DNA from 3 places in the Streptomyces odontomachicola genome. Region 3 is predicted to be linked to each of the others. Evidence: predicted binding sites of a transcription regulator. Region 3 holds the regulator's gene; each other region holds the start of a gene.
What was found. The regulator HrcA, encoded in region 3, represses chaperone genes, less so after heat shock. The targets are predictions, from matches to a motif close to TTNGCACTCNGNNNNNCNGAGTGCNAA.

Region 1: the regulator HrcA is predicted to act here: its motif matches at 2,317-2,343, upstream of groL (chaperonin GroEL).
Region 2: the regulator HrcA is predicted to act here: its motif matches at 2,239-2,265, upstream of groES (co-chaperone GroES).

What each region holds. Positions count from the first base shown of each region.
Region 1 covers NZ_JBCFOK010000001.1:154,590-157,863, reverse strand. The annotation lists gene ABEE00_RS00850 (Uma2 family endonuclease) at 1-428, shown strand, start outside; gene groL (chaperonin GroEL) at 525-2,153, opposite strand; gene ABEE00_RS00840 (cold-shock protein) at 2,570-2,773, opposite strand.
Region 2 covers NZ_JBCFOK010000015.1:22,353-25,626, forward strand. The annotation lists gene groL (chaperonin GroEL) at 1-1,616, opposite strand, end outside; gene groES (co-chaperone GroES) at 1,779-2,087, opposite strand; gene ABEE00_RS25385 (class I SAM-dependent methyltransferase) at 2,397-3,274, shown strand, end outside.
Region 3 covers NZ_JBCFOK010000005.1:82,611-85,884, forward strand. The annotation lists gene ABEE00_RS10395 (DUF3097 domain-containing protein) at 1-393, opposite strand, end outside; gene ABEE00_RS10400 (MBL fold metallo-hydrolase) at 547-1,317, opposite strand; gene hrcA (heat-inducible transcriptional repressor HrcA) at 1,601-2,617, shown strand; gene dnaJ (molecular chaperone DnaJ) at 2,618-3,274, shown strand, end outside.

The DNA of each region.
Region 1 (3,274 bases), on a different contig from region 3:
CCGCGCTGGAACAGCACCTCATCCGCCGCACCCCAGCAGAGCTGGAAGTCATCCGCGAAATGACGGTGACCCTCGACCGCCGCAACCGCCCCGAGCCGGACCTCATGCTGGTGCGGGCCGACGCCGACACGGGGCTCGACCAGACCACGTACCACCCCGAGGACGTCCTCCTGGCCGTCGAGGTCGCATCCCCCGACTCCGTCGCACGGGACCGCGGCGCCAAGCCTCAGAAATACGCCGCGGCAGGCATCCGGCACTTCTGGCGCGTGGAGAACGACGAGGGTCGCCCCATCGTCTACGTCTACGAGCTGGACCCCGCCAAGAACGAGTACGTCCCCACCGGCATCCACCACGACCAGCTCAAGCTCACCGAGCCGTTCCCGATCGACGTCGACCTGAACGAGATCCGCGCGGGCCGCGCCCGCTAATCGCCATACAACGCCGAGGGCGGCGCCCCCTCGCGGGGAGCGCCGCCCTCGGTTCGACTGCTGGCGCAGTCCGTACGGAATCCGTACGGCAGCGGATCAGAAGTCCATGCCGCCCATGCCGCCGGCGGCACCGGCGTCGGCGCCAGCGGCGGCCTTCTCCGGCTTGTCGGCGATGACGGCCTCGGTGGTGAGGAAGAGCGCCGCGATGGAGGCGGCGTTCTGCAGCGCGGAGCGCGTCACCTTGGCCGGGTCGATGATGCCTTCCTTGACCAGGTCCACGTACTCGCCGGAGGCGGCGTTGAGGCCGTGGCCCGGGGTCAGGTTGCGCACCTTCTCGACGATGACGCCGCCCTCGAGGCCGGCGTTCACGGCGATCTGCTTGAGCGGGGCCTCCAGCGCGAACTTCACGGCCTGCGCACCGGTCGCCTCGTCGCCCTCGAGCTCCAGCTTCTCGAACGCGGAGGACGCCTGCAGCAGGGCCACGCCACCGCCGGCGACGATGCCCTCCTCGACGGCCGCCTTCGCGTTGCGCACGGCGTCCTCGATGCGGTGCTTGCGCTCCTTGAGCTCGACCTCGGTGGCGGCACCGGCCTTGATGACGGCCACGCCGCCGGCCAGCTTCGCCAGGCGCTCCTGGAGCTTCTCGCGGTCGTAGTCCGAGTCGCTGTTCTCGATCTCGGCGCGGATCTGGTTGACCCGGCCCTGGACCTGCTCGCTGTCACCGGCACCGTCGACGATGGTGGTCTCGTCCTTGGTGATGACGACCTTGCGGGCGCGGCCCAGCAGCTCAAGACCGGCGTTCTCCAGCTTGAGGCCGACCTCCTCGGAGATGACCTGGCCGCCGGTGAGGATGGCGATGTCGCCGAGCATGGCCTTGCGGCGGTCGCCGAAGCCCGGGGCCTTCACGGCGACGGACTTGAAGGTGCCGCGGATCTTGTTCACCACGAGGGTGGACAGGGCCTCGCCCTCGACGTCCTCCGAGATGATCAGCAGCGGCTTGCCCGACTGCATGACCTTCTCCAGCAGCGGAAGGAGGTCCTTCACGTTGCTGATCTTGGAGTTGACGATGAGGATGTACGGGTCCTCGAGCTCCGCCTCCATGCGCTCCATGTCGGTGGCGAAGTAGGCGGAGATGTAGCCCTTGTCGAAGCGCATGCCCTCGGTGAGCTCCAGCTCGAGCCCGAAGGTCTGCGACTCCTCGACGGTGATGACGCCTTCCTTGCCGACCTTGTCCATGGCCTCGGCGATCAGCTCGCCGATCTGCGAGTCGGCGGCGGAGATGGAGGCGGTGGAGGCGATCTGCTCCTTGGTCTCCACGTCCTTGGCCTGCTCCAGCAGCGCGCCGGAGACGGCCTCGGTGGCCTTCTCGATGCCGCGCTTCAGCGCCATCGGGTTGGCACCGGCGGCGACGTTCCGCAGGCCCTCCTTGACCAGCGCCTGCGCCAGGACGGTCGCGGTCGTCGTGCCGTCACCGGCGACGTCGTCCGTCTTCTTCGCGACCTCCTTGACCAGCTCGGCGCCGATCTTCTCGTACTCGCCCTCGAGCTCGATCTCCTTGGCGATGGAGACACCGTCGTTGGTGATGGTGGGGGCGCCCCACTTCTTCTCCAGCACGACGTTGCGGCCCTTGGGCCCGAGGGTGACCTTTACGGCGTCGGCGAGCTGGTTCATACCGCGCTCAAGGCCGCGCCGCGCCTCCTCGTCGAACGCGATGATCTTGGCCATGTGAAGTGGTCCTCCCGGACTGGGGGTGGATTACTCCGGACCGCGCTGGCGCCCGCGACGGACGGCCTCCGGACCTGGCGGTTCCTTCCCCACCGGGTCCAGCGGGCCTCACCGACCCGGTCCTTCCCTGGCACTCTCCGGTGGAGACTGCCAACGCCAATGATTAGCACTCGACCCCTATGAGTGCAAGGTGCTCACCTTTCCGAGAGATGTGCGCCCGGCCCCTCCTCCGACCCCCGCCCGGCGCGTGGCCACCGCCAGGGGCGGTGGTCGGGCGACGGGCGGGCGCAAGGCCCTTCGCGCGAGGGAGTGCTACGGCCCAGCCAATCCGCGAGCCCCCGCCCCGAGTTGCCCCGCACAACGCTGAGGGGGCGCCCCCGCCGCAGCGGAAGCGCCCCCTCGTGACGTTGCGAAGATCAACCGGTCACGCGGACCATGTCCGCCTGCGGTCCCTTCTGACCCTGCGAGATCTCGAACTCGACCCGCTGTCCTTCGTCCAGGGTGCGGTACCCGTCCATCTGGATCGCGCTGTAGTGGACGAACACGTCCGCACCACCGTCGACCGCGATGAAGCCGTACCCCTTCTCCGCGTTGAACCACTTGACGGTGCCCTGAGCCATTCCTAACTCCCCTATTACTGGCCCTTGCACGAGCCCGCACTTCACGAACCCGGGTCAGACCTCACTTCCGGACAAGCGGAGGCGTGCGCCGGAACCTGTCGACCGCGGCTGAATGTATCTGCACGACCGCCCTCTGCAACAGGTCAATCGGACGAGAATTCTGGGCACGGCCGATCGGCGATATGACCTCAAGTGCCGCTAAAACAGGGCAAGTCGGGTCAGACAAAGAGGAACAGAAGGGGCATAAGCCGCACCAATTTTGCGCACAACTTGTCCGCATCTCATATGCGTTCGATACGCGCGTGGGGCGGATGCGACGGAAGCGACATCAAACCTTATCGCTTCCCGGAACGCGGAATCGCCTCCTCCGGTGCTGCCGGAGGAGGCGATTCGAAGATTTTCGATCTGTTGACGATTCAGCGGAATTTCGGCCCGCGCGAAGCCCTTGACCGGCGCGTACCCGCGAATCGTTCGGTTATCGGCGCGACGAGGCGCCGGCGA
Region 2 (3,274 bases), on a different contig from region 3:
TGGCCGTGGCCGTGGCCGCCCGCGGCCTCTTCCTCCTCGGCCGGCTTCTCGACGACCAGGGTCTCGGTCGTGAGCAGCAGGGAGGCGATGGAGGCGGCGTTCTCCAGGGCGGAGCGGGTGACCTTGACCGGGTCGATGACGCCCTCCTTGATGAGGTCGCCGTAGACGCCGGTGGCGGCGTTGAAGCCCTGGCCCTTCTCCAGCTCGCTCACCTTGGAGGTGATGACGTAGCCCTCGTGGCCGGCGTTCTCCGCGATCCAGCGCAGCGGCTCGACCACGGCGCGGCGGACGGCCGCGACACCGGTGGCCACGTCGCCCTCCTTGCCGAGGGAGTCCTCCAGCACCTTGGCGGCGTGCACCAGCGCGGTGCCGCCACCGGAGACGATGCCCTCCTCGACCGCGGCGCGGGTCGCGGAGATGGCGTCCTCCAGGCGGTGCTTCTTCTCCTTGAGCTCGACCTCGGTGGCCGCGCCGACGCGGATGACGCAGACGCCGCCGGCCAGCTTGGCCAGGCGCTCCTGGAGCTTCTCGCGGTCCCAGTCCGAGTCGGTGTTCTCGATCTCGGCCTTGATCTGGGCGACACGGGCCTGCACGTCCTCGGCGTTGCCGCCGCCGTCGACGATGGTGGTGTCGTCCTTGGTGATGGTCACGCGGCGCGCGGTGCCCAGCACGTCCAGACCGGCCTGGTCGAGCTTGAGGCCGACCTCCTCGGCGATCACGGTGGCGCCGGTGAGGGTGGCCATGTCCTGCAGCATCGCCTTGCGGCGGTCGCCGAAGCCGGGGGCCTTCACGGCGGTGGCGTTGAAGGTGCCGCGGATCTTGTTCACCACGAGGGTGGAGAGGGCCTCGCCCTCGACGTCCTCGGCGATGATCAGCAGCGGCTTGGAGCCGCCGGACTGCATGATCTTCTCGAGCAGCGGCAGCAGGTCCTGGATGGAACCGATCTTGCCCTGGTGGATCAGGATGTACGGGTCGTCGAGGACGGCCTCCATACGCTCCTGGTCGGTCACCATGTAGGGCGACAGATAGCCCTTGTCGAAGGCCATGCCCTCGGTGAAGTCCAGCTCCAGGCCGAAGGTCTGGGACTCCTCGACGGTGATGACGCCGTCCTTGCCGACCTTGTCCATCGCCTCGGCGATCAGCTCGCCGACCTGCTTGTCCTGCGCGGACAGGGCGGCGACGGAGGCGATGTCCTCCTTGGAGTCGATCGGGCGCGCGGTGGCCAGCAGGTCGTCGGATACGGCCTTGACCGCGGCGTCGATGCCCTGCTTGAGGGCGGCCGGGGAGGCGCCGGCCGCGACGTTGCGCAGGCCCTCGCGGACCAGCGCCTGCGCCAGCACGGTGGCGGTGGTGGTGCCGTCACCAGCGATGTCGTTGGTCTTGGTCGCCACCTCCTTCACGAGCTGGGCGCCGAGGTTCTCGTACGGGTCCTCGACCTCTACCTCGCGGGCGATGGTGACGCCGTCGTTGGTGATGGTCGGGGCGCCGAACTTCTTGTCGATGACGACGTTCCGGCCCTTGGGGCCGATGGTCACCTTGACGGTGTCGGCGAGGCTGTTGACACCGCGCTCGAGGGCGCGACGGGCGTCCTCGTCGAACTTCAGGATCTTCGCCATGGGAGTTCTTGGTCCTCTCGTTGCGATGCTGGGCCGCTGCTCGCCGCGGCCGCCGTCGCGGAAACGAACCGCGCCCCGGCCCCGGCCATCCCTTGTCGGATGCCAGAAACCAGGGCGCGGATCAGAAGCTGTCTTCCGGCTTCGGTGAGCTGAGCTCGGTGCTTACTTCTCGACGACGGCGAGAACGTCGCGCGCCGAGAGGACGAGGTACTCCTCGCCGCTGTACTTCACCTCGGTGCCGCCGTACTTGCTGTACAGCACGATGTCGCCGACCTTCACGTCGAGCGGCAGGCGGTCGCCGTTCTCGAAGCGGCCCGGGCCGACGGCGAGGACGGTGCCCTCCTGGGGCTTCTCCTTCGCGGTGTCCGGGATGACCAGGCCGGAGGCCGTGGTCTCTTCGGCATCGAGCGGCTGGACCACGATCCGGTCCTCGAGCGGCTTGATGGCAACCTTGGAGCTGGCGGTCGTCACGATCCGACCTCCCCCTTCAGAGATCTCATCACTGGGGTCTTATGTCTGGGGTGGCGACCCGGTAGATCCGTCGTCGCGGGTGCCGGATCTTCCTGTCGCGAATATCTGGCACTCCCCAGTGGAGAGTGCCAGGGTTGAGATTATGCCGCGGTTAGCACTCAGTCAACCAGAGTGCCAGCGGCCTTCACCGGAGCGCGTCACTGCCGCGTACGCCCCCTCCCACCGGCCCCGACGCGTCCTCGCGGCTTCTCCGGGTCCTCCCCCCTACGGGGCCCGCTCCGCGCGCGCCCTTACGGGGAGAATGAGCACGTGGATCTCGATGCTTTCTCCGCGCTGCTGGAACCCGAGGGGCAGCGGCTGCTCGACGGCCTGCGCGGCTACGACCCGGCCGACGAACTCGCCGTCGCCACCAGGCTGCGCCGCGAGCACCCCGCGGAACTGGTCTCGGCCGCCCTCGCCCAGGCGCGGCTGCGGCAGCGCGCCGCGGCCAAGTTCGGCGCCGCTGACGCGGAGCGCATGTACTTCACGCCCGACGGGGTGGAGCAGTCGACCCGGGCGGTGGTGGCCGCGCACCGCGCGCGCAGGTTCGCCAAGGAGTACGGGGTGAGGGCGGTCGCCGATCTGTGCTGCGGCATCGGCGGCGACGCGATCGCGCTGGCCCGCGCGGGCGTACGGGTGCTCGCGGTGGACCGTTCCCCGCTGACCTGCGCGGTGGCCCGCGCGAACGCGGAGGCCCTGGGCCTCGACGGTCTCATCGAGGTGCGCTGCGAGGACGTGACGGAGGTACCGGGGGAAGAACTCGCCGGGTACGACGCGGTGTTCGTGGACCCTGCCCGTAGGGGTTCACCCGGAGGGGGGCGCGGGAAGAGCGGCAGGATCTTCGACCCCGAGGCCTATTCGCCGCCCCTGAGCTGGGCCGTGGAGACCGCCCGGCACTTCCCCTACGGGGCGCTGAAGGTGGCCCCGGGGATCCCGCACGAGGCGCTGCCCGAGGACGCCGAGGCGGAATGGATCTCCGACGGCGGGGATGTGAAGGAGGCCGTGCTGTGGTTCGGCGCGGGGGTGCGCGGGGGCGGCGTACGGGCGACCCTGCTTCCCGGCGGTGACGCGCTGGAGGGCAGCGGGCTCCCGGACCCCGACCCCGGCCCCGTCGGGCGCTATCTGTACGAGCCCGACGGGGCGGTGAT
Region 3 (3,274 bases):
GACCTGTTCGACGAGCTCCGCGTCGTGCTTGCCCTCCACGTAGATGCGCCCGGCCCGCGCGACCCGGGCACGCGCGCCGGGCACCGCGACCGAGCCCGATGCGGTGTACTTCGGTACGGCGGGCCCACCGCCCGCGACCGGCCTGACCAGCGTGACGACCTTGCCCTCCAGCAGGAAGCCGCGCGGCTCCATGGGGAACACGCGGTGCTTGCCGAACCGGTCCTCCAGGGTCACCGTGTGCCCCTCGGCCGTCTTCTCGCAGCGGATCACCGCGCCGCAGAAGCCGGTCGTCACCTCCTCCACGACCAGCTCGGGGTCGGCCGGCACCTCGGGCACGGCCTGCGGCTTCTTCCACGGCGGGGTCAGATCGGCGTCGTAACGGCGGCTGCGCATGCCCGCCATTCTTCCCAACGGATCTTCCGCACCCCCACCCGGACCCGCCGAACCCGCCCGGACCCGCCGAAGGGCCCCGCGCCATCGCCCGGCAGCCCGCTCGCCCGTACCGAGCCGCCGTACCGGCTGCCCGGCAGCAAAGCGCCGTACCGCCTACCCCGTGCCGAACCGCCGCGCCAGCTCGTCCCGTTGGGCCCGTACGAAGTCCGCGTCGACCAGCGCGCCGTGGCCCGGCACGTAGACCGCGTCCTCGCCGCCCAGTTCCAGCAGCCGGTCCAGCGCGGCGGGCCAGAACCCGGGGCGCGCGTCGGGGCCCGCCTGCGGCTCGCCCGACTCCTCGACCAGATCGCCGCAGAACACCACGGGCGGCACGTCCCCCTCGCCCGGCACCAGCACGGCGAGGTCGTGCGCCGAGTGCCCGGGACCCGCGTTGACCAGCAGAACGGCACGCTCGCCCCCCAGCCCGAGCGGCAGCTCGCGTGCCACAGGATGCGCGGGCAGCACCAGCACGTCCAGCGCCTCGTCCGCTGTCCCGGGATCGAGGCCGTGCCCCACCGCGTCGCCCCGCAGCACTTCGCGGTGCCATGAGCCGCCCAGCAGGGTGGCGGCGCCCTCGGCCGCGTACACCTCGACCCCGGCGAAGGCTGCCGTGCCCAGCACGTGGTCGAAGTGCGGGTGGGTCAGCGCGACATGGCGCACCGGCAGTCCCGTCAGCTCCCACAACTCGCGGCGGATCTCCACGCCTTCGCGCAGCGAGGAACCGGTGTCGATCACCAGCAGCCCGTCGCTTCCCTCCACCGCGCCGACCGTCGCGTCCCAGTGCGGCAGCCTGCGCCGCAGCACTCCCGGCGCGGGCCGCTCCCATCCGGAACCGGCGGCGTGCTCCGCCGCTTCGCGCTGTGACTCTTCCCATTGGGCGCCCATACGACGACGCTATCCGCAGCCGCTCCAACTGGCGCGATACCGTCGGTCCGGCACGTCGCCGGGGCCTCGCGGCCCGGGTGCCTTGCCCCGCGGGTACACGCCCGCTTTACACTGGCGGGGGAAAACTGGCACTCAGCGGCCGAGAGTGCCAGCGAAGGACAGCCGGCCGACGGCCGGCGGACCGGTCGGGACGACTACCGGCGGCGGGGCAGGGCAGCAGCCGGAGGGATACCGGGGGCGGCCCGGAGCGGATACGGCGACAGCCGGACGGGAGGTGTGCGCGATGCTCAGTGAACGCAGGCTCGAAGTGCTGCGCGCCATCGTCCAGGACTATGTCGGCACCGAGGAGCCGGTCGGCTCCAAGGCCCTGACCGAGCGGCACAGCCTCCAGGTCTCCCCGGCCACGGTGCGCAACGACATGGCCGCCCTGGAGGACGAGGGGTACATCGCCCAGCCGCACACCAGCGCGGGCCGCATCCCCACCGACAAGGGCTACAGGCTCTTCGTGGACAAGCTGGCCGGAGTGAAGCCGCTGTCCTCGCCGGAGCGCCGCGCCATCCAGAACTTCCTGGACGGAGCGGTCGACCTCGACGACGTGGTGGGCAGGACCGTACGGCTGCTGGCGCAGCTGACCCGGCAGGTCGCCGTCGTCCAGTACCCCTCGCTGACCCGGTCCACGGTGCGCCATGTCGAGCTGCTCTCGCTCGCTCCGGCCCGGCTCATGCTGGTCCTGATCACGGACACCGGGCGGGTCGAACAGCGCATGATCGACTGCCCCGCGCCGATCGGCGAGTCCACGCTGGCCGACCTTCGCGCGCGGCTGAACAGCCGGGTGGTGGCGCAGCGCTTCACCGAGGTGCCGTCGCTGGTGCAGGACATGCCCGAGGCCTTCGACGCCGACGACCGCGGTACGGTCTCGGCGGTGCTGGCCACGCTGCTGGAGACGCTGGTCGAGGAGACCGAGGAGCGGCTGATGATTGGCGGTACGTCCAATCTGACCCGCTTCGGACACGATTTCCCGCTGACCATCCGGCCGGTGCTGGAGGCCCTCGAGGAGCAGGTCGTGCTCCTCAAACTGCTCGGGGAGGCGACGGACTCGGGCATGACCGTGCGCATCGGGCATGAGAACGATCACGAGGGCCTCAGTTCCACATCGGTCGTATCGGTCGGCTACGGTTCGGGCGACGAGGCAGTCGCCAAGCTCGGCGTGGTCGGACCGACCCGCATGGATTACCCCGGAACGATGGGAGCTGTACGCGCAGTGGCACGGTACGTCGGACAGATCCTGGCGGAGTCGTAAGTGGCGACGGACTACTACGCGGTCCTCGGCGTGGGGCGTGACGCCTCGCAGGACGAGATCAAGAAGGCATTCCGGCGGCTGGCGCGCGAGCTGCATCCGGACGTGAATCCGGACGCGGACACCCAGGACCGCTTCAAGGAGATCAACACCGCCTACGAGGTCCTGTCGGACCCGCAGAAGAAGCAGGTCTACGACCTGGGCGGGGACCCCTCCTCCTCGGGCGCCGCCGGTGGCGGCGCGGGCGGCTTCGGTGCCGGTTTCGGCAACTTCTCCGACATCATGGACGCCTTCTTCGGCACCGCCTCGCAGCGCGGACCGCGCTCGCGGACCCGGCGGGGCCAGGACGCCATGATCCGGCTGGAGATCGACCTGGAAGAGGCCGCGTTCGGCACCACCAAGGAGATCCAGGTCGACACCGCCGTCGTGTGCAACACCTGCACCGGCGAGGGCGCGGCGCCCGGCACCTCGGCGCAGACCTGCGACATGTGCCGCGGGCGCGGTGAGGTCTCCCAGGTCACGCGCTCCTTCCTCGGCCAGGTCATGACCTCGCGGCCGTGCCCGCAGTGCCAGGGCTTCGGCACCGTCGTGCCGACCCCGTGCCCGGAGTGCGCGGGCGACGGCCGGGTCCGCTCCCGCCGCACGCTCACGGTGAAGATC